Regions from separate parts of the Paenibacillus sp. EKM206P genome, predicted to be linked through region 1. Evidence: predicted binding sites of a transcription regulator. Region 1 holds the regulator's gene; the other holds the start of a gene.
What was found. The regulator Rex, encoded in region 1, represses fermentation and respiration genes when NADH is low (regulators of the CRP and FNR family bind a similar motif). The targets are predictions, from matches to a motif close to TTGTGAAATATTTCACAA.
Positions count from the first base shown of each region.

Region 2: the regulator Rex is predicted to act here: its motif matches at 7,865-7,882, upstream of G9G53_RS18155 (cytochrome ubiquinol oxidase subunit I).

Region 1 covers NZ_JAAMNQ010000003.1:432,198-447,584, forward strand. Annotated here, with positions in the region: gene G9G53_RS08690 (DnaD domain-containing protein) at 1-452, opposite strand, end outside; gene asnS (asparagine--tRNA ligase) at 456-1,751, opposite strand; gene G9G53_RS08700 (acetate/propionate family kinase) at 1,884-3,080, opposite strand; gene G9G53_RS08705 (3-hydroxyacyl-CoA dehydrogenase family protein) at 3,077-3,949, opposite strand; gene G9G53_RS08710 (AAA family ATPase) at 4,086-5,588, opposite strand; gene G9G53_RS08715 (hypothetical protein) at 5,581-6,114, opposite strand; gene G9G53_RS08720 (cell wall elongation regulator TseB-like domain-containing protein) at 6,561-7,085, opposite strand; gene G9G53_RS08725 (amidohydrolase) at 7,123-8,424, opposite strand; gene G9G53_RS08730 (redox-sensing transcriptional repressor Rex) at 8,411-9,064, opposite strand; gene dinG (ATP-dependent DNA helicase DinG) at 9,108-11,975, opposite strand; gene G9G53_RS08740 (tetratricopeptide repeat protein) at 12,133-12,765, opposite strand; gene panD (aspartate 1-decarboxylase) at 12,848-13,231, opposite strand; gene panC (pantoate--beta-alanine ligase) at 13,224-14,162, opposite strand; gene panB (3-methyl-2-oxobutanoate hydroxymethyltransferase) at 14,159-15,067, opposite strand.
Region 2 covers NZ_JAAMNQ010000009.1:97,573-112,959, reverse strand. Annotated here, with positions in the region: gene G9G53_RS18185 (glycosyltransferase family 2 protein) at 1-611, shown strand, start outside; gene G9G53_RS18180 (lipopolysaccharide biosynthesis protein) at 685-2,064, shown strand; gene G9G53_RS18175 (polysaccharide pyruvyl transferase family protein) at 2,039-3,013, shown strand; gene def (peptide deformylase) at 3,354-3,935, shown strand; gene G9G53_RS18165 (cache domain-containing sensor histidine kinase) at 4,106-5,896, shown strand; gene G9G53_RS18160 (response regulator transcription factor) at 5,889-7,547, shown strand; gene G9G53_RS18155 (cytochrome ubiquinol oxidase subunit I) at 7,953-9,359, shown strand; gene cydB (cytochrome d ubiquinol oxidase subunit II) at 9,346-10,359, shown strand; gene cydD (thiol reductant ABC exporter subunit CydD) at 10,359-12,116, shown strand; gene cydC (thiol reductant ABC exporter subunit CydC) at 12,100-13,908, shown strand; gene G9G53_RS18135 (cupredoxin domain-containing protein) at 13,999-14,415, shown strand; gene G9G53_RS18130 (ABC transporter permease) at 14,928-15,387, shown strand, end outside.

The sequences.
Region 1 (15,387 bases):
GATTCCGATATTCCATTCAGTAAATCCGGCTTTCCGGCAAACAAAATGTCATCTTCATCAGGCTGCTCGTTACGTTCGGCGATCATACATTCTGCCAACTTACGATACAGCCCCGTCAGATTGTAACGTTCGAATTGTACGGATGAACTACGGTCTTCTACGGAATCGATTCTCAAAAATCCTTCTTTCATGAGCTTGCTGAAATAGAGCGCGATTTCGTTCGCAGTGCATCCGATACGGGCCTGCAATTGCTCCCATGTCGGAAACTCATTACGTTCCGCTTGTTTAAAGGCAAGCAACTGCATCAGTAGCAGCATTTCGCCATCTGCCAGCCGAAGTGTTCGATAATGCTTGAGCAGGGCGTAGGGAATCTGGACCATTCCGGCTTCCATAGCAAAGGCTACTCCCTCCGCCCATTCTGCCGCTGATGTCTTGTCGAATGATCCGGTCATCGGTTACGGATACAAACGATACAGCATACGTGGGAACGGAATCGTTTCACGTACATGATCGAGTCCACAAATCCATGCTACTGTACGCTCCAGGCCCAGTCCAAAACCAGAATGCGGAACGGTACCATAGGTGCGCAGATCCATATACCATTGGTAGGCTTCACGAGCCAAGTTATGCTCGTTAAAACGTTCTTCCATCAATGCTGGATCATCAATCCGTTGGGAACCCCCGATAATTTCGCCGTAGCCTTCAGGAGCGATCATATCGGCACACAGAACAACCTCTGGACGGGTCGGGTCTGGTTTCATATAGAATGCCTTAATGTGTGTCGGCCAATGTGTAATAAACACAGGCTTGTTATATCTTTCGGCAATCGCCGTTTCATGAGGAGCACCAAAGTCTTCCCCCCATGGGATATCGAAACCTTCACCTTGAAGGAAGGCAATCGCCTCATCATACGTAATACGTGGGAATTCGCCTTGAATTTGCTCCAGCTTCGAAACATCGCGTCCGATAGTTTCAAGCTCCTTCGCACAATTTTTCAGAACAGATTGCACGATATGGCTTACAAACTGCTCCTGTACGCGCAAGGATTCTTCATGATCCACAAAAGCCATCTCAGGTTCGATCATCCAGAACTCAATCAGGTGACGACGTGTTTTGGATTTTTCTGCACGGAAAGTTGGACCAAAGGAATACACTTTGCCCAGCGCCATTGCCGCGGCTTCCATATACAACTGTCCGCTTTGTGTCAAATACGCATCTTCATCAAAATATTTAATGTGGAACAACTCTGTTGTGCCTTCTGCAGAGGAAGGAGTCAAAATGGGTGGGTCCACCTTCGTAAAGCCGTTGCCGTTAAAGAATTCCTGTACAGCACGGATAATTTCCGCCCGTACGATCAGAACAGCACGTTGCTTGGCGGAACGCAACCACAAGTGACGATGATCCATCAGGAAATCTACACCGTGCTCTTTGGGTGTAATCGGGTAGTTTTCGGTCAAATGAATAATCTCAATGCCTGTAACCGTTAATTCAAAGCCCGATTGGCTACGCGGTTCTTCACGCACCACTCCAGTAACGTAAAGGGAGCTCTCTTGAGTCAAGGATTTGGCGTCATTCCAAATATCCTCGGACACTTCGCTTTTCACGATAACCCCTTGAATATACCCGCTACCATCGCGCAGTTGCAGGAACTGAATTTTACCACTAGATCGTTTATTGTTTACCCAAGCGCCGATTGTAACCGTTTCCCCTACATGGCGACCCACTTGGGCAATCGTACTTTTATTCGTCATGACCGTCTCTCTCCTCTTAACCGAAAATCAAACAGCCCTTCCCCCTGGGTCAGGCTGTTTGCTCTCGCTGTTTGGTGCATGCGGAACTCAAACAATAGTCCACATGCATAAAGTTTACACTTTCGAACCGAACTACTGAACCAGACGGAACGTGTCGCGGGCAATAACCAGTTCTTCGTTCGTTGGAATGATCAGTACTTCTACCTTTGAATTTGCAGTTGTAATCCGGCGAGGCTCGCCAGAACGAATAGCATTCAACGATTCATCCAGCTCGACACCGAGGAATGTCAATTGCTCCAACACTCTCTTACGGAGAACGATGGAGTTCTCGCCTACACCTGCTGTAAATGCAATTACGTCTACCCCGTTCATTGCGGCAGCATACGATCCAATGTATTTGCGCAGACGGTATTCATACATCTCAAATGCCAATGTAGAATTAGCTTCGCCTTTTTCCATACCTTCTGTGATTTCACGCATGTCACTGCTGATACCGGAGATAGCTAAAAGTCCACTATGCTTGTTCAGCATGGAATTGACTTCATTGACAGTCAATTCTTCTTTGTTCATGACATAAGGTACAATTGCTGGGTCCAAATCACCACTACGAGTACCCATCATAAGGCCTTCCAGTGGAGTCATCCCCATGGAAGTATCAACAGACAAACCGCCTTGAACTGCTGTTACACTACCACCATTACCGATATGACAAGTGATAATCTTCAGGTCTTCCAAAGGACGACCAAGGAATTTGGCTGCTTCCTTACTCACAAAATCATGAGAAGTACCGTGGGCACCGTAACGACGAACCTTGTACTTATTGTACAACACTCTTGGAATGGCGTACATATAAGCTTTTTCAGGCATGGTTTGATGGAACGAGGTATCGAATACTACAACCTGCGGTACATCTGGCATATTCAATTCAGCCGCTTTAATCCCCATCATGGAAGCGGGATTATGCAGTGGCGCCAGGTCAAACAAGCGGCGGATTTCACTCTTCGCTTCAGGCGTTACAACTGCTGACTGTTTGAAGATTTCGCCTCCATGAACCACACGGTGGCCCACAGCCTGAATTTCACTAGTACTGGAGATTACACCATGTTCAGCATTTGTGAGTGCGTTCAGCACTTTACGGATGGCTGTAGTATGCTCCAGAATTTCGCTAACTTCAGTGTATTCTTCTTTATTGGTTGGCTTATGCGTCAGAATGGAGGAATCCATACCGATACGCTCTACCAAACCTTTGGCCAGAACGGACTCGTCCGTCATATCATACAATTGGTATTTTAGGGAAGAACTCCCTGCATTAATTACGAGAATTTTCATATCCGGTCACCATCCTTGTCGTACTTAAAGAAGCCTTCGCCCGATTTCACGCCCAGATTACCTGCACGCACCATTTTCTTCAGTACGATGGACGGACGATATTTCAATTCGCCGAATTCACGGAACATACGCTCCAGAGCAGCCAAAACGGAATCCAGACCAAAGCGGTCAGCCATTTCCAAAGGACCGCTTTGGAAGCTGTAGCCGATTCGCATAGCGTCGTCGATATCATCAGCGGAAGCTACGCCCTCTTGCAGTACATGAGCCGCTTCGTTAATCAACAGACAGATTATCCGGCTTGTTACGAATCCAGGAGATTCGTAAATCATGACTCCTTTTTTCTCCACTATTTCTTCCACAAACATCTTAGTGTTTTCAAATGTATCGTCCGAAGTTTTCAAACCACGAATAATTTCTACAAGATCAATGCGGGATACTGGATAAATAAAGTGCATACCAATAACACGCTCAGGATACTTGGTCGAGCTGGCAAGCTCGGTCAGGCTCAGCGTGGATGTATTACTTGCAAGAATAATATTGCTTGGACACACATAGTCTAGCTCTTGGAACACTGCTTTCTTCTCGTCCAGATTCTCTGTAATCGTCTCAATGACCATATCGCAGCTGCCGAGCTCCGCCAAATGGATTACTTTTTGAATACGGGATAAGATCAATTTTTTCTCAGCTTGAGTAATTGCCCACTTTTCCAGTTGTTTGTCCAGACTCGTTTCAATCATATTGTAGGCGTAGTCTAGTTTCTCTGGTGTCTGCTCTACCAGCAGCACATCGATTCCTTTGGACGCGAGCATTTCAGAAATCCCCTGTCCCATGGTGCCGCCGCCGATGACGCCGATTTTTTTGAATTGCATGATTCTTTACTCCACCCTTTCCTGGTCACTCTCATATATTGTATCCTTCTTTGTCGAAAAATACATGTTTATGTCCCAATAGATAATAATATCTTAGCACGGACTAAAAGTAAAAAAAAATAACCAGCATAAAAAATCATGCTGGTAATAAAGCATTTTCACTAAATTGACATCTAAATTGGTCTCCAGACAAAGTTTCCTCCTTCATCAGGATGTCAAGTGAGTTGTCGAACACAGGACGATGCTTTTCCAGCAGTTCCAAAGTTCGGGTATGCAGGTCAGCCATAATCTCGCCATTTTCCCGCATGAGTTCTTCTTTCGTTACCATTTCCATGTTAATAATGCCAAGTGAAGTCAAACCGGAAGTCATCATCGTATGAACGATGTTCAGTGCTTGCTCAAAATCATTACTAGAGCCGGTACTTCGACCGCCATAGTACATTTCTTCTGCCGCAGCCCCTGCGAGCGAGATCATAATCTGCTCCTCCAGGTACTGCTTGGTGTATAAATACTGCTCTTGCTGTGGATTGTGACGCACATACCCAAGCGCTTTCCCACGTGGGCTAAGTGCTACCTGGCTTACGCTACCAGGACGAACAATTTCGGCCATAATAGCATGTCCTAGTTCATGAATCGCTACACGTTTTTTCTCTTCCAAGGTCGATTCTCGATCTGTCTTTTCACCCATCATCACTTTGTCAATTGCCATCGACAGATGTTTCTGTGCAATCATTTTCTGATCCTGTCTCATTGCATAGATTGCCGCTTCATTCATTACGCTCTCCAGCTGTGCGCCAGAAAACCCATAAGATTCCTCAGCAATTTTATCCAGATTCGCATCTTCCTGAATCGGTTTGTTTTTGGCATGAATTTTGAGAATATGAAGACGGCCCTTCTTATCAGGCAAATCCACTTGAATATGACGGTCAAAACGCCCTGGACGCGTTAAGGCGCTGTCCAGCATTTCTTTACGGTTTGTTGCCGCAATGATCAAAATCCGCGGTGTATCTACCGAATAAATACCATCCATTTCTGTCAGCAACTGATTCAAAGTCTGATCATATTCTCGTTGCTGTCCACCCTCACGTTTACCACCAATAACGTCGATTTCGTCAATAAAAATAATTGCATTTTCCTTCTTTTCCTTGGCTGCACGAGTACGTGCCTCCCGGAACAACTCACGCACACGACCTGCTCCAACACCAACGTACATTTCAACAAATTCACTACCTGAGGCTGCAACAAAAACAGAATTAGTATAGTGTGCCGCTGCCTTAGCCATCAGTGTTTTTCCTGTTCCCGGAGGACCTGTGAGCAAAACGCCTTTTAATGGACGGATACCAAACTTGGAGATTTCATCATGTCGATTCAAAAAATCCAAGGCCTCACGCAGCTCCTGCTTAGCGCTTTCTTGCCCACCGATTTCCTCAAAAGTCAGCTTGTCCGGACCATTTTTTTTACGTTTACGTTCTTGCCCAGCACCTACGGCCAAGCCCCCACGAGCATGCATGAGCATTAACAAGCCGCTGAACATCACACCAGCAACTAGAAGAGGGATAATGTTTACCCCAATAAAAACGAGAAATATAATGGTTACAGGCACAATGCCGATTAATATTTCCTTGATCCATCTAGGCATTAGGCCATACCCCCATTTGCTGAGATTGACGTGGCAAAACGATAAACTTGGTCGCTTTCCCTTCGCTGAGTCGGATATAGACATTGTTCGAATCCATGTCGGTATCAGCTTTGATACCCGTCTTTTTCTTTTTCATATGCTCAACTGTAGATGAAATTTGAGTATACTTTCTATTTTCCATCGCTTCGGCTACAGGAAACATAGCCTCAGACCACCATTGATTCAGTGCTGAATTGGAACGGTCTGCAATATCGAGCTTAATGGTGCGGCTGCCAATGATGGATTGTCCTTTTTGCTTAACTACATCGACCAATCCGGCCACATCCGCCTGCGGTTTGAGATCTAGTTTCAATACAACCCGATCCTGTTTAATATCTATTTGAGCGCTTGTCACGCCTGGATATTGAGAAACCAGTTTTTCCAGAGGACTTTGCATTGTAACCTGACGGTAAATGAACCATCCCCCAAATAGCAGCAAAGCTGCCAAAACTGCCGCCACAACGATAGGAACTGCACGCAATTTCAAACAACATCCTCCTCTCAAAATGTAAAACTCAGAAGAAACGGGACGAATGTCAACAAACAACCAAATTGCATGATCTTACAGTGATCAGCAATTCTTTTTTCTATCATTTTTGTCTATCACTTATAAAATATAGTATATCATAACGTATATCTAAAATCGAAGGCAATGTGTGGAGGAGTTGTGATGAGGCAAAATCTTTGGTTATGGTGGAGGTGGGACGCTGCGTGTAGGATTTGATCTTACGATCGCTGTTGCCCGCCATAAAGATGAATTTGCCTTAGGAGAGAAGTTGGGTAGGTAAAGATGCTTCGCTGGCTTTCAGCTCATCTTTACGGCATAGCAAGACTAAAAGACGTAAATACGAATTTCATCGCATTTACGTCTTTTTCTTGAGCTTTTAATCATTTACTAGTCATTCATTCCACATCTGCTAATCCTCAACCAGCTCAGTTATTGGGCAAAGTATACTTTACCCCCGTCGCTCCCCCATCTGAAAAACGGTAAAAGGCATAGTAATGATGGCTTCCATCATCGTAAAACAGCTGCCACACATATTCGCCATTGAACACACTCGGCTGGAGGCTTACAATTTTTACACCTGGAAGCTGCTGCTGAATTAGCGACGTCATTTTTTGCTCGTCGACTCCGTTCTTCAGCAGCTCGGTATGAACACCGCTATTATCTGCGGCAGGTACGTTAGGTTGTCCCTCCACTTTTTGAAAAGGAACCCATACCATTATATTTTCATTCTGTGCATTTTTCCCTTGAACCACCCAATATACCTGATCCCACACAGACTTCCATGTTTGAGTCGTGCTAACCAGACCACCTGATTGCTTGGCCTTAATGATAGCGGCATTTTTCTCAGCCACCTGGTCTTGAGTAACATAGGAATAATACCAGAAAATGCTGACCAGGATCAGTATCACGGCCAAAATGGCGACCGCTATCCATTTTTTCTTATTTTTCAAACCCGTGCTTCCTCTCTAAGGGGATGTGACACCTGAATTAGCGCGACAGCAGCCCTTCAAAGGCGGCTTGTGCCTCATGTTTGATACGTTCCTCGTCCATAGTCAGGCATTCGCCGTTTTTCACAACCTGACGACCGTCTACCCACACATGAGCCACGTCCTTGGCGCTTGCAGAGTATACCGCATGGGAAATAAGATCTGTACGCGGCAAGAAATGTGCCTGATTCAGATCCAACGCGATAAAGTCAGCCTTGTTGCCTGCTGCCAACGCTCCTACTTCTTTTAAACCAATCGACTTTGCACCGTATTCCGTTGCCAGACGCAGCGCTTCACTTGCAGGAACTGCCGTAGGGTCACCGGATACACCCTTGTGAATAAGTGCTGCCAGACGCATTTCCTCGAACATATCCAGGTTATTATTGCTGGCAGGACCATCCGTTCCGAGAGAAACCGTAACCCCTGCACGCAGCAATTCAGGCACTCTTGCCACACCACTTGCCAGCTTCAAGTTGCTGCCAGGATTGTGGGAAACCGCTACACCACGTTCTGCCAGTAAAGCTATTTCTTCGTCGTTCAAATGAACGCCATGGGCAACAAGCGAAGGACGGGAGAAAAAGCCAAGCTTATCCAAGTGTGCAACCGGACGCAAACCGTAGTCGCGTACGTTTTGCTCTACTTCGGCGATCGTCTCAGACATGTGCGTATGCAGTGGCAAGTCCAGATCATGCGCAGCTTGTACGAATTTTTCAATAAACGCAGGTGGACATGTATATGGCGCGTGCGGAGACATCATCGTAGTAATACGCCCGTCTGCTTTACCGTGCCAGTTACGTGCAAAAGTCACGGCCTCTGCCAGCTTGATTCGCTGTTCTTCCTCCGAACATAGTCCAATTGCTCCACGCATCAGACTTGCACGAATACCTGACTCCTCAGCCACACGAGCCACTTCATCCATATGATCGTACATATCGAGGAAGGTTGTTGTTCCACCTTTCAGCATTTCCAGCACAGACAAGGACGTACCCCAGTACACGTCTGTAGATGTAAACTTGGCTTCCATAGGCCACATTTTTTCCTGAAGCCATACTTGAAGTGCCAAATCATCTCCATGCCCACGCAGTAGAGACATCGCCGCATGACCATGAGTATTGATCAGACCAGGTAAAAACAATAGCCCTTTACCATCGATCGCTTCCGTCTCTTCCTCACCCGCAGGCAAGGTTTCGCCAATATAAGTAATACGACTATCCTCCACAATCATAAAACCATGGACTACCCCTGCTTCTGGTCCATTTACTGCAAAAGATCCGTTTTTAATCATCCATTTATTCACTGTCATATTGTGCTTCTTCCTTTCCGTCCTCCAAATAATAAGCGAGGCTAAGCAAATCAGTTGTAAAGTCTGTGGCATGAATCCGAATGTTGGCTGGTGCCTTGAGAGTAGTCGGTGCAAAGTTCAGGATCGCTCCAATTCCGCTATCAATAAGCCTATCAGCCACGTGCTGTGCTTCAAAATCAGGTACGGTAATAATCCCGATTCGAATGTTTTTTTCTTTCACAGTCGCTTCCAGTTCATCCATCGGTTGCACGACCAATGTATTGATCTTGGTTCCTACCTTATCCGGAAACGCATCAAATACCGCCACAATCTTCATATTGTCTTTTAAATAAGCGTTATAATTCGAAAGGGCTTGCCCCAGATTACCCGCTCCGACCAAGACTACATTAATTTGTTGGTCGATTTTCAGGATATGGCGTATTTTCTCAATGAGATAAGAAACATCATAACCAATACCCTTCCGACCAAAATCTCCAAAATAAGCAAGATCTTTACGGATTTGGGCCGGGTTCAAATCTAGCCTCTGTCCCAACTCTTGTGAAGAGACCGTAGCCACCTCCCGTTTGTGAAGTGCATTCAGATAACGTAAATATACGGGTAACCTCCGTACGACAGCCTCTGAAATTTTATCTGATTTCATACTTGCTCCCCCTAATTGTAACGAACATACTTATGTCCGTCCGTTATGCCTCTGTCTCCGGGGCGGATTGGAGCCATTCGGCGATGCGGGGCACCATTTGCTCCGATGGCATATGCTCCATTTTTGGTCCCGGTAACGAGTACAAAAAGTGCTTTCCGTAATAGGATTCAATCACACGCGTATCATAAACGATAACGACCCCGTGGTCGTTCGCTGTACGTACCAACCGACCAAATCCCTGTTTGAAGCGAATGACCGCTTGAGGTACAGACAGCTTCATAAATGGATTCTTCTTCTGCTGCTGGAGCAGTTCGCTTTTTGCCTCCAGCAGCGGGTGATTCGGCGGTTGAAACGGCAAGCGAACAATGGCTAGACAAGTCAGAGCCTTCCCCGGAATATCGACGCCTTCCCAGAAACTGCTGGTCCCCAGCAATACAGAAGCTTTCGCTTCCTGAAACCGGCGGGTTAGCTTGCTGCGACTTCCACTGTCCACACCTTGTCCCAGCACAGTAATTTCGCTGGATGCTAAGGCCTCTTTGAGCGGCTCATACACTTGCCGGAGCATCCGATAGGACGTAAACAGAACGAGCATTCTCCCCTGCGTCGCCTGAGCAGTCGCTCCTAGAGAGCTAACGAGCATATCTACAAAATGTGCATCTCCTACACTGCCCTTCACACTTGGGAAATCCCGTGGAATAACCAGCAACACCTGATCCCTGTAATTAAAGGGTGACGGGAGCTGCGAAGTCATCAGCCGCTCTTGATCTGCGGCCTCCTGTAAGCCGAGCTGATCGATCATGTACTGAAACGACTTATCTACCGACAAGGTAGCAGAAGTCAGAATAATGCTTCTTTTTTTGTCAAAAAACATTTCTTTCAACTGGCGGCTCACATCGACGGGTACCGCATAAAATTGCAATGATTTACTACGGAATTGCCCGCTCGCCTCGAGCCAGTATACGGTTGTTTCATCATCGAGTCGGATAAAAAAGCGCAAATTTTCTCGAATCCCCGCCAAATCCTTGAGCAGACCCGTGATATCTGTAATAAGGCTATCCGCCGCATAATCGTCATGTTCTTCCTTGACGTCCAGCATCAGCTTGTCGCCCTTGCGCAAAATTTCGCTCATCGTTACATATAGCTGATTTTCCAAAGCTCCCGCCTGATCCCACTTTGCAGGCTTGGCCGAAGGTTTGAGACGGGAAGAAAACTGTCCTGTTTCACCCGGTGTCGCATCACTTCGCTCCGGCAACATGCCAAACAGCTTGTCGCTTAGCAGGTCCCAAGTTTCCTTCACCTCTAACACGAGCGGATACAGCTGGTCGATAGTTGAGGCCCAATCTGCCGACTTCTCGTGCCCCGATTTCGCCAACTGTTGACGAAGTGAAGGCAGTTGTCCATTCTTGCTGTCTTTGAACAGTCGCGTCAGTGTATGCACGAGTGTGAAATATTTCATATGCATACCTAGGTGTTTACCAGCTACTTCCTCCAGGTGATGGGCTTCATCTATCACCAGATGTTCATAGCTCGGCAATAACTGATGACTGGCTTTGACGTCTGTGAACAACTTAGAGTGATTCGTAATAACAACATCCGCTATTCCTGCTTCATGGCGTGCACGATGATAATAACATTTGCGGAACCATGGGCAAGAACGACCAAGACAGGACTCTGAATCACTCGCCACCGTTTCCCAGAAATCCCCTCCACGGTTGCTCAGATTCAGTTCTTCATCATCACCGGTTTCTGTTAGCGTCAACCAGACGATCATCTGAGCCGCTGTAATTAAATCTTCCTTCGGTGTAGCGAAGTCTCTTCTGTTTATTTTATGTTCAAACTTACGCAGACACAAATAATGTCCCCGACCCTTGAAAATAGCAGCCCGGAACGGAAACGGAATCACCTTGGTTAGCATCGGAATGTCGCGCTCGCGTAATTGCTCCTGCAGGTTGATCGTATGTGTACTCACCATAACGCGCTGTCCCTTTTTCACACTGTGATACAGCGATGGGAGCAAATAACCCAGAGACTTCCCTGTTCCTGTACCTGCTTCAATCAGCAGATGCTTGTCTTCACTCAGTGCCTGATTCACACCCTCAATCATCTGTATCTGCGCCTCGCGCTCCTCATATTGACTCAAGGATGAACGCAAATTGTCCCGCACATCATCCATGTACTCCTCAAAGGTAACACCTGACAGTGGATTCGGGTCATCTTCTCTACGCGGAGCAGCTAGCTCCGTCCAATCTTCCACTTTTAGCGCAAGCTGACGAAAAAACTGATATCCCTCCAAATCCTGAATAGGATCAAGCTCTTTCTCTTCACGCACCCCATCAAGAAACCATCCAAGGTCACTGTCTTCCTCTGCAAACAAATCACTAAGCCGCTGTATCGTTATCAGAGGTAATGCTTGAAGCTCACCCAGACACTTTAAAAATACCTCGGCCGTAGCCAATGCGTCGCTGTCTGCTTGGTGAGGGCGATCATGTGCCAGCCCGAACTCAGAAGACACAAAACCCAACTGATACGAAGATAGTGATGGAAACATAATTTTCAGAAAATCCATTGTATCCAAGATTCTTCCGCTAAATGGCAAGTATCCGCACCGATCCAGAGCGTTTTGCAAAAAATTAAAATCAAACGCCACATTATGACCGACCAGTACAACATCGTCCAGCATAGGCACAAGCTCCATCATCATTTCTTCAAGTGCAGGTGCATCCTTCACGTCATCGTCTGTAATTCCGGTCAATCCAGTGATAAAAGGTGGAATAGATCTGCCAGGGTTCACATAAGAGCCGTAAACACGGGAAATGCTGTTATCATGATCTATAATTGCAAGTCCGACTTGAATGATGTCATCCGCGGACTGGGTGCCTGTCGTTTCAAAATCCAATACCGCAAATTTCATTCGGGCTTAATCCTTTCTTATGACACTTACAAAAATAATAACTCCGTATATTAGCATAGCAGAAGATCGCGTGTTTGGAAATTAAGACAGCCAAAAAAGACGATGCATACGCCGCCTCAGGAGGTGGGCATGCATCGTCTTACTCGGTGTCTGACAACTACATCCAGGTCATTATGGAGCTGTCGTATCGAAGCTTTTCGGTACCGGACAAACAGGCTTCCATATTGTACAGCGGCTCGGGTAACGCAGGATCTAACTGATGTGCGAGAGCAAAACATTTTTGCGCCTCCTCTACGTCAGCCTGCTTTGCCAACAGACAGCCTAGCGCATTATAGATGACCGCTTTTAGTCCTGCCTGCTCAGTCAGGTCCAGCACCTTCTGAAAATGGTATACAGCTTCTGCTGGATCATCTAGTTGAAAATAGGCCATTCCCATATACATGCGACTCTGCCAACTGTTCGGAAAATGCTGTAGTACCTGCTCAAATTGTTGGATCGCCTCAGAGTACATAAGTAATCGATAATACCCTTGCCCCCGACTAAAAGCCGGCAGCTCTTTTTCAGGCAGCTCCGTGTCAGACATATCGGTCTCCGCGGAAAAGCCGGCCGCACGCAGGCACACCATTTTTTCCTCAAAGGCCAGCCACTCATCCATAATTCCGTCACTCATTCTCCGCAGCAGACTCCAGTGCTGTAGCAGCTCCTGCCTGCGGGAGCCCTGGGCTGATGGGTAATGCTTCACGATATCATCTAACATGCTGTTCATTTCTGCGAATACATGCTGGAACATGTGCATCCCGCCCTTATGAAAGATGGATTAATACACTCACATTTTTCGCTTAAAAGACGGGTTTCATCCGCACTCCCATTCATTACATGATCGTCGCATGTACTTCTTTGTTCATCGTTTGGGCTGGTTTATTATGTTCATCAACAAATACCACTGTTGGTTTGTATGTTTTGGCCTCTTCATTTGACATGGAAGCATAGGAAATAATAATGACTGTATCACCAGGCTGCACCAAACGAGCTGCCGCACCGTTGAGACAGATCACACCGCTCCCACGCGGTCCGGGGATAACATAGGTTTCCAGTCGAGCTCCATTGTTATTGTTTACAATTTGAACCTTTTCATTCTCCAACAAATCCGATGTCTCCATGAGATCTTCATCTATAGTGATACTCCCCACATAGTTCAGGTTAGCTTCCGTAACCGTAGCGCGGTGAATTTTGGATTTCATCATAGTTCTAAACATGGGAAAGCACCTCCGCCTTCTGTATTCTTATATTGTCAATCAGTCGGGTACTGCCAAATTTCACAGCTAGCGCTACGATGATGTCTTCCTGAACATCACATAGCCGCTGCTCGGGAAGAAGGGGCTCCAGACCGGGAAAAGTTAAAATTTCAATGTAATCAATGTCTGCTAAAGGAGAGTAAGTAATGGTGGACTCCACCATTTGATGTAACTGACGAATCGTAATTGTGTTTGTTACAATATCTTCGCTCACTTCTTGCACCTTACGCAGTGACTGGGACAGCACCAATGCCTGCTCGCGCTGTTCTGCACTTAAATACACGTTACGGGAGCTGAGGGCCAAACCATCCGCCTCTCTGACGATGGGACAAGGTACGATAGTCACGTTCATATTGAGATCAGTCACCATCTGCTGGAGCACAGCAACCTGCTGTGCGTCCTTCATCCCAAAAAAGGCCAAATCAGGACCTATCATGTTAAAAAGCTTGGCTACCACCGTAGTCACACCATCAAAATGGCCGGGACGGGAAGCACCGCACAAGCGATCTGTCAAAGCGGATACACGAATTTTGGTTTGGGTTGGTTGTGGATACATTTCTGCTACAGTTGGCAAAAATACAATATCCACGCCCTCACGCCGTGCTACCTCCAAATCACGAGCTTCATCGCGGGGATAGCTTTCCAGATCTTCATTCGGTCCAAATTGGATCGGATTTACGAAAATGCTAAGCACCACCGTATCTGCCATTTCACGCGCCTTGTGCATCAAGCTCGCATGTCCTTCATGCAGGTATCCCATCGTTGGTACAAAGCCGACTTTATGTTGCAGTAAAGAGGCAGAATCGTGTACCGTTTTTGCTCCATTGGCTCCAAGTTGCCGACGTTCGGCAATAACCTTGCGTAGTTGAGCCACTTCTCTTACGATGATCATGACTGAGATTCCACCTTTTCCTTAGCTTGTTTCTGCGCTTGTCCTTTTGCCTGTCCGTACAAGGACTCCAGGGACTCCACAACACGGTCATCCGCGCTGAATACATGCTCTGCGGCCGGGAATGCCCGCCCTTTCACATCACTCACATACTGCTCAATGCTGCTACGGATCAAGCCGCCTACATCGGCATAGGTTTTAACAAAGCGTTTGCTGAAATAAGGAGATGCGTACTGAATCAGATCGTGATAAACAAGTACTTGACCGTCACATCCACGTCCTGCACCGATTCCAATGGTTGGAATGGAAAGTTCTTTAGAAATCGCCGTTGCCACTTCCTCAGTCACCAATTCCAAGACAATACCAAAGGCACCCGCCTGCTCTAATGCCTTGGCATCTGCCATCAACCGGCGTGCGTCTGCTTCGTCCTTACCTTGAATGCGATAGCCACCAATTTGATTAACTGATTGTGGAGTAAGCCCGATATGTCCCAGCACAGGTACACCTGCCTGAACAGTCGCTTTTACGACATCGGTAATTTCAGCTCCGCCCTCCAATTTAACAGCATGCGCATGTCCTTCTTGCATCAGACGGCGGATGCCTTGAAGACTTTCGGATATGCTGCCGTGATATGTCATAAAAGGCATGTCCGCTACGATAAATGTATGCTCAGCGCCTCTTGCAACTGTCCGGGAATGGTACACCATATCATCCAAGGTCACAGGGATGGTCGAATCGTAACCAAGAACTACGTTACCCAGCGAGTCCCCCACGAGAATGATGTCAATTCCCGCCTCCTCGGCTATCTTAGCCGATGGATAATCATAGGCGGTCAGCATACTGAGCGGAATGCCCTCCTGCTTCATTTTTTTCATTTTTACAATATTCAGCGCTTGTTTTCCTGCCATCGCGAATGGCTCCCTTCCATCTTTTTTTGGCACAAAAAATAACCTTTTATGAACGCCTGTACATCTGCGTCATCAAAAGGTCCGAACAGCCAAAAAAGACACTCATTTTGAGATCGTCCCTTCTGTCTCGGTCCTGTTCGGCTCAGAGCAGAATCCAACGTAACCTTCAAATGAAGTTATGATGGTCTTACAAACTTGCTAAAGTAGAGCAATGTGCCCTTGGAGTGCAGCTCGGACCGTCCGATGCCGCCTCCTGCACAGTATAACAAAAAACATCAGCTTTTTCACGTGAAGTTTCACACAGGAAACAGAAAGATTGT
Region 2 (15,387 bases), on a different contig from region 1:
CGCAGGCTGCTGGTGTCGGCGGTATTGCACAGGGAATGAGTAACAGCTTCATGGGAACGATTCGATGCTTGCTGTCATTCCAGCAGTCTTTGTCCAAAGGGAGGTTGTCCCTCAGCGGTCAGTCCGGCTCGATGTATAACTGGCATAAGGCCAAGAAGACGTTTAGAACCCAGTTTTTTCATGGCTGTAATATGTCATTTCGCCGTGAGGCGATTCGCAGTCTAGAGCCGGTACCTTGGTTGCAAAGCTATAGCGTAGGCGAGGATCTGTTACTTTCGCGCATCGCAATGAAAAGCGGCCCATTGTACATTAACCCGGCGCTTACGCTGCTTCATCACGAATCGCCGTCCTCACGCGACAATATGGAGCAGGTTACTTATATGCGGGTGATGAATCATATTCATTTACTGCGTGATGAGGGATCTGGGCCGATTGGTTATGCAGCGCTATACTGGACGACGTTGTATCAGATTTTGAGAGAAAAGCCCAAGAAAAATCATACTGCCATTCAAGGCTATAGAAGAGCGTTGAAAGCGATCTTTTCAAGTCCAAAGGATCTTGTTGGCGGGGGGCAGTTGCCTGAACGCAATTCCAAAAAAACGGTAGGCTGATGGAGGTGCGTCAAAAGACGCGATGCGAGCATAGAGACGAGAGGCTTAATAAGGAACAGGAGTTGGACGTAACATGAGCACATGGACAGCAGCAAGGAAAGTATTCACGGGTGACAGTCTCGCCAAAACGATCATGCGCACGAGCTTTAACAATTTTTTTGTGCTAATCGTTACGACCCTGACTTCCATCCTGACCGCACGTATGCTCGGAGTAGAGGGGAAAGGAGAACTGGCGGCAGTTCTGTTCTGGCCTACGCTGATCGGCAGTGTGTTGAGCTTCGGGTTACCAACGTCGTTAATTTATAACATCAAGAAGAAAACAGGCACGACGGAAGAATTGCTGGCGTTGTCGCTCTGGATTCAGTTGCCTGCCAGCTTGTTGGCAGGAGCGGTGGCCTGGATATGCATGCCGCTGTGGCTGAATGGTTATGGTGCGGACATCATCCAACTGTCCCAGCTTTATTGTGCGGCAGCCATACCGCTGGCAGTGCTTACAGCGCTGACGACAGCATTGTCGCAAGGGCTGGATCGATTTAGCGTATATAATGGTCTGTTGTTTTACTACCCACTACTGAATTTCATCGGTCTGGTGACACTGTGGCTGATGGGCTTGCTCAATGTGCAACTGGCTGGAGCAGTGAATTTTGCCGCGAGTTTCCTTGCACTAGTGTGGGCGTTCCTCCGTTTGCGCAAGTATATGAATTTGCGTACTTTCCGCCCATTTACCAGCCGCCAAGTGCTTCGTCCTTATTATAGCTATGGAGCGAGGGTTTACGGGATGGAGTTGATGGGGACGCTGTCCACACAAACGGACAAAATCGTTATTGTGGCACTGCTATCACCCAAAGCGTTCGGCCTGTACTCTGTCGTCTACGCCTTGTCTCGTGTGTTCAATGTAGTGCAAAATGCCGTCACTAACGTTACCTTTCCAAAGGTTACGGGAATGGAGCACAGCAAGATTGTCGAAACGGTAGGACGTGCTTTTCGCATCTCTATGGCTGCGATGCTAATCGTCATTGTGCCTGCTCTCTTCATTGGACGATACATGCTGGGTTTGCTGTACGGCCCCGCTTTTCTGGAAGCATCGCTAACGTTCTACCTGCTGTCACTGGAATGTATCATTGGTGGCGGCTCATGGATTCTGGCTTCGGCCTTTAACGCGCTGGGGCGTCCGGGACTGGTATTGTTCCGGCAAATTGTAGCCTATGCGATCACCGTCGGTCTGTTTTTTATTTGTACACCGATCTTCGGTCTGGATGGCATTGCGATTGCTTTGCTTGTAGGCGCTTGTGTTCGGTTGGCGTTCTCACTGTTCTCGTTCCCCATGTTTTTCAATGTTCCGCTATCACGGATCATTTTTGATAAAAGTGATATTACATTTGTCATTCAAACTATACAAAAGAAGCGCAGGAAGGGAGAACTGAAAGATGCCGAATTTGCATCCCATGGCTAAACTGAAAAATAAGCTGAGCGTCATTCTCGACGTAGTCCCCCAAGGTTCGAATATCATTTATGTCGACTATCCCGTCTATAATAACGGTGGGGATGTACTCATCATGAAAGGCACCGAGGCGTTCTTCAAGGATAATGGCATCCGTGTCCGTGCTCGTTATAGCGCCATGGATATTCCCGATCAGCTTCAAATTCCGGGTGACTGGATTATCGTGTGCCACGGCGGCGGCAACTTCGGCGATCTCTATTCAAATCACCAAAATTTGCGGGAACGCATCGTTCGCGATTTCCCTAACCACCGAATTGTGATTATGCCGCAAACGATCCACTTTCAATCTGAACAGAAGGCTAATGAGGTCGCTGCCCTGTTTAATGCTCACCCGGATCTACATATGTTTGTGCGGGATACTCGCTCTTATCAGTGGGCTAAGGACAAGCTGAACCAGTGCAGTATCACACTATGTCCTGATATGGCTCACCAGCTCTGGCCATTGAAGCCGACTACGGAAACCGTGAAGGACGTACTGTACTTCCTGCGTACGGATATTGAAACGGTGGGGGGCCAAAAAAAATTCGATGACGAGGCTGATGCCGCTCACCGTCTGGACTGGGATACTTTATTCACTCCGCTGGAAGTGAAGGGGATCGTCTATTTCCAAAAGTTTTACCGACTGAATAAGAAAATCGGCGGCCCGTTGCCTACCCGTACATTCTGGTACAAGTACACCGACCATCTCATGAACAAGGCGGTTACGCTGTTCAGTTCTTATCGCGAGGTTCGCACTTCACGGCTACACGGTCACATTCTGGCCTGCCTGCTTGATATGCCGCACGTTGTCATTGACAATTCCTACGGCAAGAACTCGCAATATTATAATACCTGGACACACCCGAATCCAAAGGCGAAGCTGTTTAGTGAAGCTCCAAGTGCGTTGGAGCAGCCATCTTAATAGTAAGAAAAATTATTTTCAAAAGCCTCCTGATCATTGAAATGATTTAGGAGGCTTTTATATAGAGACAAAATCATTTAATGTGATAAATAATAAAGGCAGTGTATATTTAATGACTTAATCTAAAAGAGTAGGACGCCCCCGTAGAGGTCTTTATTGCGCCAATTTCCCCCCCAAAAAACGTCGCTTTATTTTGACAATTCATTTCATGAATAGATATAATTTATGGGATAAAACTTGCAGAAAACCGGGAAATCCCACAGTTTTTGCACCGCATCACATATTACATGGCAGTACATCACATGAAAATATATTTATTTTAATGAATCGAGGCTGACGAATGAGTAATCAATCGATGGACATGCTTCTCACGAAGGATATCGTGCGTGAAGGGGAGTCTATTTTGCGTACGAAGGTTGATCCGGTATGCTTGCCACTATCTGAAGAGGATCTTCAACAGATGCAATGGATGCTGGATTATCTGAAAAATAGCCAAAATGAAGAGCTGGCTACCCGCTATGAACTGCGCCCGGGTGTGGGGTTATCTGCAAACCAGGTAGGTTTGAACAAAAGAATGTGCGCTATTTATTATGAAGATGGAGACAAAACGGTAGAGTATGCGTTGTTTAATCCGAAGTTAGTCAGCCACTCCACGTCCATGATTTATTTGGAGCAGGGTGAGGGGTGCTTGTCGGTAGATCGGTACGTAGCCGGATATGTACCGCGTTACGAAAAAATTCGTATTAAGGCCACTTTACCAGACGGAACACAGGAGCTATTGACGTTCAAAGGTTATGCAGCGATTGTTGTACAGCATGAAATGGACCATTTGGATGGTATTATGTTCTATGACCGTATCAACCCGGAAGATCCGCACAAGCTACCGCAGGGAGTGCATGTCGAACCTTTTGTACGTAAATAGTTTAGGAATCGTAAAGTGTGGTGACTCTGTTCGCCACATTTTTTAAATTTTGCAAAAAACATAGATATAGAGGTTACGAAGCATTAAACTGGATACATACATATAGGTCGAGATGGAGGATGTGAAAACACGCAAAAAAATGTAAGCGCTTATCTTGTGGGAGGGATGGCATGAATCGTGGAGTATGGCTTCTGATGAGTAATATGCGTATGCGGAATAAGCTGCTGTTCTCCTACGTACTAATTGTCATGATTCCGGTGCTGGTGGTTGGCGGCTGCGTTACTTTTTATTTGCGAGAACAGGCATTGAATAGTGCAATTGCCCAGACGGTAAACAATGTGGAAAAGATCAAGAGCCAGACGGCAAATTTACTGCGTGTGCCAACGGATATTTCAAATGGGCTCATGTTCGATAAAAGGCTGAGGGAGATGGCGAACCGACGGTATCCGGGTATGGTAGAGCTGATGAATGCGTATCATCAATACAAGGATTTTAATGAGTACACTCAGCAATATAGAGAGGTTGCTACCATTCGGTTCTATTCGTACAATCCGACGCTTGTCAATAATCTGGAGTTTATTCCAGTGGACTCTAACATTGAGCGGCAACAGTGGTTCCAGACGGCATTGAAGGGGACGGCGATTAACTGGTTTTACATTCAGGATAAGGAAGATAATCCGGTTAATCGCCTGAGCCTGATACGGCAAATTCCATTTCCTGAATACAATACCAAGGGAATTCTGATGATATCGCTGAGTCAGACCGAGTTGAATCATATGCTGAGCAAGGAGCCTTTTGAAACATTGATTACGGATCGTAACGGGATTGTGGTCGCAGCTACTCGCCCGCAGTCGGTGGGGCAGACGTTGGGCGATTTACATTTGGGCTTTGATGTCCAGCGTGCGGGTAAGGGGATATATGAAGCGAAAATCAACGGAATACCCTCCAACATCATTGTGGATGAGCTGCTGCCCGCCTCCAGTGTGAGCGGATTTACGATTATTTCAGTGTTTTCAACGGAGCATATTGTACAGGGAGCCAATCGAATCAGTCTGATTGGTGCTTTATGTGTCCTTGCAGTGCTGATTATGGCACTGATTCTGATCACCATCATTTCCTGGCTGATTACCAAACGCCTACAGCGGTTGAGCTATGAGCTGGGTAAGGTAGCCGCGGGCGATTTTCATGTGGTATCGAGTGTGGAGGGAAGGGACGAGATCGGGGATTTATCCCGCCGTTTCAACTATATGGTGAGTAGTATTCGCCAACTCATGGCGCAGGTCTATGAGACGAGTGAGCACAACAACAGGCTGGAATTGGCACAAAAGGATATCAAGTTAAAAATGATGGCCAGCCAAATTAATCCACACTTTCTGTTTAATGCATTAGAATCTATTCGAATGAAAGCACATCTGAATGGGGAAGCGGAAATTGCAACGACGGTGCGTTTGCTTGGCAGGCTGATGCGCCGGAATCTGGAGATTGGCAGTGGTAAAACGACGGTACTACAGGAGCTGGATATGGTGCGATCCTATTTGCAAATTCAGCAATTCAGATTTGGAAATCGCTTGATCTATGAAGTGAATTTGGAAGAAGATGCGACGGACATGTCGATTCCTCCCTTAATCATACAACCGCTGGTGGAAAATGCGGTCATTCATGGACTGGAAAATAAGGAAGAGCCGGTTACCGTGAAGGTAAATATTGCAATAGAACAAAGAAAGTTGAAAATTAAAGTAGAAGATGACGGGATCGGCATGGAAGCTGGGCAACTGACCCGTCTGCTAGCTCGGATCAGGGGGACGGATGAGCCGGAAGGGAGCAGTATTGGCCTGCGTAATGTACATCAACGTCTGACATTGATGTATGGTGAACGTTATGGATTGCATATTGAAAGCGCATTACAAGTAGGAACAACCGTATACTTTTCCATACCAAGGGAGGAAGAGTCGAATGTATAAAGCGATGATTGTAGATGATGAGCCTGCGATTCGTGAAGGATTGTCCTCCATTATTGACTGGGGGGATTGTGGCTTCCGTATTGTCGATACGGCAGGGAATGGACGTGAGGCTCTGGATAAGTTCGGAGAGCATCGACCGGAGCTGGTCATTGTAGATATTCGTATGCCCGGGATGAGTGGACTGGAGGTTATACGTAGTATACGTGAAAAGAACGGGGAGCCGTATCATTTTCTCATATTAAGCGGATATGCAGACTTTGATTATGCACGGCAAGCCATGGGCTTCGGAGTAGATGGCTATCTACTGAAGCCAGTTGATGAGGAAGAAATGACGTCAGAGTTGAAACGGGTACGGCAAAACATTGAGGACGAGAAAGAAGACGGCAAATGGGGAAGTCCACCTTCCCATGAGCGTAATTGGATCGAAGCGCTATTGTTTCCGGTTCATCGTGAGCATGCTCGCAATGCTGTGGAAAGCAACGATTCTCTGCACAAAGCATCCAAGCAAGCTGAACATCAAAGAGGTAACGAAAAACTTGGGCAACAGCCCGCGTTACCAGCGTTGGACTGGAGTAGCTATCAGATTATTCTGCTGGATTTGCGTATACCTGACTGGGATCGGCAAGTCCGGCAGTCGGCAGCAAAGCAGCGGCTAACAGAAATGTGCCATGAGCAAGGCAGAGGTATCGTGTTTGAGGCTGGAATATATATGGGTCTTTTGCTTCCCGCCACGTTAAAAACGGAGAAAGATGCTGTTCAGTTACTGGCTGCTTGGCGACAGGAGCTAAAGGCGTGGGCTACGGAAATTTATGCGGCTGCCGGTGATCCTGTAGCCATTCTTAACGACATTCCCAGATCTTTTGAGCAGGCACTGCGATTATTGGAGCGTACGTTTTTGTTCCGGGCAGAAAGAGTCATGCTTTCCGGAGACCTACACAAATTGGAGACAGTCGAGACTGAAATGAGTGGAACGTCTGATAGTGCCACAGATGATCCCCTACGTTATGCAGAAAAGCTGTACTATGCGCTAGATATGGCTAATAGTGAAGCTGCAACCCGTGTCATTAAGGAAATGGAAGGCCAATTTCCACGGATTTATCGTACAGAATCCGCAATCAAGGCGGCGTTCGCCCAAACATTCACACTGGCGTTGAACAAGTATGCAGCCGGACAGGATCACAGCCGAACCGTGCTGGAGGAGCACTCCAGCTTTATAACCGATGTATATGCTTATTCCACATTGGGCGAGCTGGTGGATCACTCGCTGGAGCATGTGTTGCAATGGATTGGACAGACTGATCCCGGTGGCAAGGACATCATCATGAAACAAATGATTGACTTTATTCATAGTCATTATGATGAAAATTTGCGATTGGAGTTACTGGCAGATATGTTTAATTACAATAGTGGCTATTTGGGCAAATTGTTCAAAAGTCATACTGGCGAGGCCTTTAATGCCTACCTGGATAAGGTGAGGATTGAGCGAGCAAGGGAGTTGCTTGCACAAGGAATTAAGGTACACCAGGTGGCGGAACGCGTAGGGTATGCGAACGCAGATTATTTTCATAGTAAATTTAAAAAGTATGCTGGAATGTCACCTTCCTCCTATCGTAATCGGGTTCAAAAGAACGGAGGAACAGATGGCTGTTGATAGAATCCCTAGGTTTAACGCTATGAAGTCTCTCTTGCAGATGTCGGAGGTACGACCTCCGAACGAAGAGAGGCTTTTTTTATGGCGAAAAAACAGATAGATCAATCGAAAATGTCACATTTATTATGGAGTTTAGGTCGTTTTCATCAAATCGCCATCATTATGACACAGCTTTGACACGATGTTCACATTTTCGATTCTATTTCATTTAAATTTATTCTATATAATGGGGATAATCTGAAGCCGGATCATGATAACCATAGTGAAGGTAGTTGAGTGAGTCATTTTCTAAAAAAGTGACCGCTGCATATGTAAGAATGTGAATACTATCACAAATGTAGAAGACTTCAGATTACAGACACTATAAATCAATGTTAAGAGAAGTGTAGGGGGAGGAGCAACATCATGGACGTATTGGATTTGGCACGGTTGCAGTTTGCAACCACAACGATTCTTCACTTTGTTTATGTGCCGATCTCCATTGGATTGTCGTTATTGGTGGCAATTATGGAGACTATGTATGTTATTAAGAAAAATGACTTGTACAAAAAAATGGCTCAATTCTGGGGAACGTTTCTGCTGATTAACTTTGCACTGGGCGTAGTCACTGGGATTTTGCAAGAATTTCAGTTCGGGATGAACTGGTCGGACTTTTCCCGTTTTGTGGGTGATGTATTTGGTACGCCGCTGGCGATTGAAGCGCTGCTTGCATTTTTCCTGGAATCGACCTTTATCGGATTATGGGTATTCGGTTGGGAAAGATTGTCCAAAACGGTCCATTTAATTTGTATGTGGTTGGTATCTATCGGTACGATGTTATCGGCATTGTGGATTCTAGCTGCTAATTCCTTCATGCAGCGTCCAGTAGGCTATGAGATTCAAAATGGACGTGCAGAAATGAAAGATTTTGCTGCTCTGCTAACGAATGAACAACTGTTATGGGAATTCCCACATACATTGTTTGCTGCTTTTGCGACAGGAGCATTTCTGATCGCGGGTATCAGTGCATGGAAGCTGATGCACAAAAAGAATCTGGACTTTTTTAAACCTTCTTTCAAATTGAGCATTATTGTTGCATTAATTAGTGCCATTGCTATTCCGTTGTTTGGTCATGGACAGGCTCAATATTTGGTGAAAACACAACCGATGAAGATGGCTGCCAGTGAGGGCTTATGGGAGAACAGTGGTGACCCCGCTCCTTGGACCGTTATCGCATGGATTGATCCTGGAAACAAGGAAAATTCCTTTGAGATTAAAGTTCCTTTTGCTTTGAGTTTTCTATCCTATAGTAAATTTACCGGCTCTGTGCCTGGTATGAATGAGCTGCAAGCCCAATATGAAAAAACGTATGGTCCGGGCGATTATATCCCGCCAGTACGTACCACGTTTTGGAGCTTCCGCATTATGATTGCGGCTGGATGTGGCATGATTGCACTCGCCTTATACGGGGCTTACCTGACGTTCCGTAAAAAGCTGGAAGGTTCACATCGCTGGTTCTTCCGTCTGATGATATGGGGGATATGCCTTCCATTCATTGGGAATACTTCAGGTTGGATCATGACTGAAATAGGTCGCCAACCGTGGACGGTATTTGGTTTGCTTCAAACGAAAGATTCTGTTTCGCCTACAGTTGTGGCAGGAGAAGTGCTATTCTCGTTCATCTCATTTACCACATTGTATTTAATTTTAACAGGTGTGCTGGCGTTTCTGTTTTACCGTACGGCTCGCAAAGGTCCAGATATTGAGCCACATCAGCAAACGGTAATTCATGATCCTTTTGCTCAAGGGGGTGACACCATTGTCGCTAAATGATTTATGGTTCTTATTGATCGCTGTGCTGTTTACCGGCTTCTTTTTTCTGGAGGGCTTTGATTTTGGCGTAGGAATGGCCACAGGATTGGTGCCGCGTAACGACCAACAAAAACGTTTGATGATCAATACGATTGGTCCATTCTGGGATGCCAACGAAGTGTGGCTGATTACAGCAGCAGGTGCAATGTTTGCCGCTTTTCCGCATTTTTATGCGACTATGTTCAGCGGATATTATCTCGTATTTGTGTTTATTTTGCTAGGTTTGATCTTGCGTGGAGTTTCTTTTGAGTTCCGCGGCAAGGCTGAAGGAAAATGGTGGACAGGAACGTGGGATGCCTGCATTCTGATTGGCAGCTTTCTACCGCCGATGCTGTTCGGTATGGCTTTTGCGGCTTTGGTGAAAGGTGTACCTATTCAGCAAAACATGGATTTGAAAGCTGGATTTCCCGATGTATTCAATGGATATACCGTATGGATTGGACTGACAGTGGTCGGAATGTGCCTAATGCACGGACTGACGTTTATTTCTCTGCGGACGATTGGAGAAGTACGGGATCGTGCTCGCGTGATTGCGTCCAAATTTCTTCCGGTATTGGGCATTTTACTTGCGGGCATGGTGGTATGGACTTATTTTGCAACGGATTTATTTGCGCGTCGCGGTCCCTTTATGTATGCTGCGGTAGCAGTCGGAATTGTCGCCTATGTGCTGACGTGGTACTTCCTGAAGCAGCGCCGCGAAGGATGGGCCTTCGGGATGACAGGTGCAGTGATTTTGCTGACCTTCGTTTCGTTATTCGTCGGTTTGTTCCCAAGATTTATGGTGAGCTCGATTAACAGTGCTTTTGATTTGACGATTTATAATGCAAGCTCCAGTCATTACACACTGAAAGCCATGACGATTGTTGCAGCAACGCTTTTACCCTTTGTGCTGGCTTATCAGGCGTGGAGCTATTTTGTTTTCCATAAGCGTCTCAGTGAGAAGGATCATTTGGAATACTAATGGATAAGGCATGGTTTGAATTAAAGGGCATTCGGCCAGTGATGCTGCTACTGGCTGCCCTTTCCCTGCTCCAGGGGGCCGCAGTGATTGCACAAGCAGTCTTCTTGGCAAAGGCTGTTACGATTTTGTTTGAACAAAATCCGCTGGTGATGGCTTGGCCGTCGCTGGCGTTGTTTTTCGCTGCTTTTGCAACGAGGCATACGGCGATCTGGCTGCAACGCCGGACAGCAGGCCGTTTTGCTGAAGCTTCAGGCGCTTCCTTACGGGAGCGTCTGCTTGCACGTTTGTTCGAACGGGGACCGGGTTTTGCAGCGCAGGAAGGTAGCGGCAAGTTGGTGACGCTAGCGCTGGACGGCATGGATCGTTTTCGCACGTATTTGGAACTGTCCATTCCTCGTATGATTGACATGATGGCTGTCACTATACTTGTACTTGTGTATGTTTTCACATTGGATGTCATTTCAGGTGTGATTTTGACGACTACGATGCCAATCCTGGTAGGCTTTTTTATTTTGCTCGGCTTGGCGGCGCGGAAGCAGGCAGACAAGCAGTGGCGTTCCTATCGTCTGTTATCTCATCATTTCACGGATTCGCTGCGCGGACTTCAGACACTAAGGTTTTTGGGTCGTAGCCAAGAGCATGGGGAAACGGTTGGGAAGGTCAGCGACCAATACCGCACGGCAACGATGCGCACGCTGCGGGTAGCGTTTCTTTCCTCATTTGCCCTTGATTTTTTTAGTATGCTATCGGTCGCATTTGTCGCGGTAGGCTTGGGTTTGCGCCTGATTAGTGGCTCGGTGGGTTTGGAGGCAGCGCTTGCGGTGCTTATTCTGGCCCCAGAATATTTTATGCCCATACGCCAGTTGGGATCAGACTATCATGCTTCACTGGATGGGAAGGAGGCTTGGGGAGCAATCCGCTCCATTCTCAGTAAAGAAGATGATGCGACCGAGCCGAATAAACAGGCAGTTAACGATAAAGGATTGGACATCACGGGACAGGACATTCTCGAGCTGTCCGATGTGTGCCTCCTTAATGAAGACGGTTCGGCTCGGCTTGAACATGTGTCTGCCAATGTTGAACCGCACATGAACATGATCGGCATCGTTGGAGCTAGTGGTGCAGGTAAAACGACGCTGCTTAGTCTGCTTGGCGGCTTTGCTGATCCCACTTCGGGCGAACTGCTCCTGAATGGATGCAGATTGGCTGGGGATGCAAAAGCTGAATGGCAACGGCATATTGCGTATATTCCACAGCATCCATACCTGTTTAGCACTTCTCTGGCAGATAATATTCGTTTTTATGAACCGGAGGCATCCAACCAGCAGGTGGAGTGGGCGGTTGACGCGGTTGGACTGCGTGAACTGGTAGACGGTCTTCCGGGTGGAATGAATGAGCCCATTGGTGAAGCGGGTAGGACGTTGAGCGGAGGACAGGCGCAGCGGATTGCATTGGCGCGGGCGTTGCTCAGTAACCGTCCGGTCATTTTATTGGATGAGCCTACGGCGCATCTGGATATTGAGACAGAGTGGGAGCTAAAACAGACGATTTTATCGGTTTTGAAACACAAAAGAGTGTTTCTTGCCACCCACCGGCTACATTGGATGCCAGATATGGACTGTGTCTGGATGATGAATCAAGGTCGTCTGGAAGAAGTAGGTTCCCATCAACAATTGATTGCCCGTAAGGGGGCATATTACCGATTGCTGACGGGGATGTCGGAAGGAGGGAACGGACGATATGAGAGTAACGGATAATAGCAGACAAGGCTGGTTTGTGACGTATCTGAGACAATATTTTTGGGCCTTTCTGCTAGCTGCTCTTTTGGGCGCGCTGGCCATTGGATGTGCGGGCGCGTTGCTTTTTACGTCCGGTCATCTGATTACCCGTTCGGCCTTAAAACCGGAAAATATATTAATGGTGTACGTGCCCATTGTACTTGTGCGGACGTTTGGCTTTAGTAAAGCGGTTATTCAGTACCTGGAACGCTTGGTAGGACATGATGCAGCATTGCGCCTTGTGTCCCGTATGCGAGTACGCTTATATCGGGCAGTGGAACCGCAGGCGCTGATGATTCGCAGCAAATTCCGTACGGGGGACCTCTTGGGTTTGCTGGCAGAGGATATTGAGCAGCTTCAAAACATCTATTTGAAGCTAGTTCTGCCTGCGTTATCGGCTTTGCTGATTTATGCAGCAGGCATCTCGGCGCTCGGACGGATGGACGGAACCTTTGCCTTGCTTATGGCGCTATATGGAGGATTTTTGCTTTTTATTGCCCCAGCTATCTCACTATGGACCTCACTCGCCAAACGGCGAATGTTCAAGCAGGAACGGAGTAAAGCCTATCAGGACCTGACGGATGCTCTGTTCGGCATGAGTGATCTGGTGCTGAGCGGACGGACTGGGCATTTCCTGAGTACCTTTACACAACGGCACAATAGGGCTGCCGTGATGGAAAATTCACTTCGCCGGAGCGAGTGGCGTTCTCATTGGATAGCACAATGCGTTGTAGGCGGCGGGATTGTGATTATGACTGTGTGGGCCGGAGGCCTAGTAGCACAGAATCGAATAGAAGCCACATGGTTGGCATCCTTTGCCCTTGTGGCTTTTCCATTGCTGGATGCCTTCGTTCGCGCTGGAGAAGCAGTGGTGCATGCGCCGGAGTATCAGGATTCCCTTCGACGGTTGAAGGATTCGGAGAAAGATACACATACACCTGTGTCATCATCGCTTCCGGTTACTGGGGATGCAGGACACCCAGCAGCAGGCCGCACAGCTGACACTATAGATGAGCAGTCTACCGCTCTGGGATTGGGCAACGGAGGAGACCTGCTGCTGAACAACGTAAGCTACCGCTATGCGGCAACGCAGGAATGGAGCGTGCGTGATATCTCCTTGCACGTACCGCAGGGGGGCAAGGTTGCATTGCTTGGCCGCAGTGGTGCGGGCAAGTCCACGCTACTGAACCTGATTCAGGGAGCATTGCAGCCTGATGAAGGTAGCGTCACTGTCGCAGGGATTCCCGTATATACAGGTGGAGCATACTCCAGTTTATTTGCGGTGCTAAACCAGCAGCCATATTTATTCGATACAACGGTAGCGAACAATATTCGGCTGGGACGACCCGATGCTACGCTGGATGAGGTGCGTGCAGTGACGGAGCAGGTAGGGCTTGGAACTCTAATTGATTCTTTGCCGGAGGGCTACGATACCCGAATGCAGGAGACGGGCCTTCGTTTTTCCGGTGGAGAAAAACAGCGAATTGCACTGGCGCGGATATTGCTGCAAAATCACCCGATTGTTTTGCTGGATGAGCCGACAGTGGGGCTTGACCCGCTGACAGAGCATGAGCTCATGCAGACGATGTTTCGTGTGCTGAAGGGCAAAACATTGATCTGGATCACGCATCATCTGACGGGGATGGAGCATATGGACGAGGTGATCTTTATGGAACAGGGCACCATTTCCATGCGCGGCAGTCATGAGCAGCTGTGGCAGGAGCAGTCTCGTTACCGTAATCTGTATGAGCTGGATCATCCGAGCCTGTGAAATGAGGTATTTAAAATTTTGATTAACTTTTATATACTGGTTAGAGTTGATGCGTCACATGTAGACATTCAACTGGAGGGGCTGATATGAATGAAAACACTTATCTCTAAGCATTGGCATTTGATGCTGATTGGTTTTGTAGCCCTGAGCATGGGCGGGTTTGTCTTGTTTTATTTTCAGGGGAGCGTGTCGTCATTTCCGGTCATTCAACCTAAACAGGCTCAGGAAGAGCCAGACAAAACTAAATATGAGATTGTTACAGTGGGTGTAAAAGGGGACGGTTTCTATCCTAAAAATATTGAAGTGAAAGCCGGCGTTCCAACCAAAATCAATTTCAAGAAAATGACATCCTTCACTTGCATTGATGAAGTGCAGTCGTTGAAGATCGGAATGGACGTTTACCTGGATCACGAAAATAATTATTTTACCGTCCAGGACTTGAAACCAGGCGTATATGAGTACAATTGCGGTATGTACATGTACTACGGGACGATCACAGTAAAATAAATCAAAAAAGCTTTCTGGCACATTGATGCCAGAAAGCTTTTTTTCCTTCAATCAATCATTAGGTTAATTGCGACAGTGTGTATATACCATCCACCACCTGTGGTGCAGTATGCATTATCCCTTTTGCATTATGCTTTATCCTTTACCCTTTACCTCTGATCAGCTTACATTGCTGATCTTTTGTTTTTTACAAGACTTCTTTCAGGGAATTTACATTAGAACGGAACAGGCGGAATGTGCTGGACAAGCGAAGCGGTCGCCTTAAAGCTTTCTGCAGGAAAGTTCGCATCGCAAGCATAAACTGTCCCCGGCTTTCTACCTTTGTGTGCTTATTCAAGAAATCCGGGGACAACAGCGATGGGAAGCACCATCCGCATGCGTAGTGGCACGAATGTAATTTTTTTCATCCCATATATCTAATTTTGAACTGATTTTTCTCCTAATTCGTCGGGTATCCGCTTCCAAGCCAGCAAAGTATGATAATAGTATCTAGAGATGAGGAGGAGCTTGTTATGGGATCTTCAACTGAAACCGCTTCCAGTAATGGTGCTGTGATTCCTGAATCCAACCGGGGAAGACCGCGCAAGGCTCGCGGCCCGAAGCCTGAACGTGGTAGAAAAGGCTTGTGGGACAGTGTGAAGCAGCAAAAGTATCTTTATTTTATGTCCATTCCTTTCGTCATATGGGTGTTTGTTTTCAGCTATCTTCCGCTCTGGGGCTGGACGATGGCGTTTCAAAATTATAAGCCAGCCAAATCTTTTTCAGACCAGAAATGGGTAGGGCTGGATAACTTTATTGAGCTATTTCAGGATGAACGATTTTATCTGGTATTACGTAATACGCTAGCGATGAGCCTGATGGGGATTGTATTTGGTTTTGTCGTACCGATCTTCTTTGCAATTCTGTTAAATGAGCTGCGTGGTATGCTGTTCAAACGGTTTGTGCAGACAATATCCTACCTCCCGCATTTTG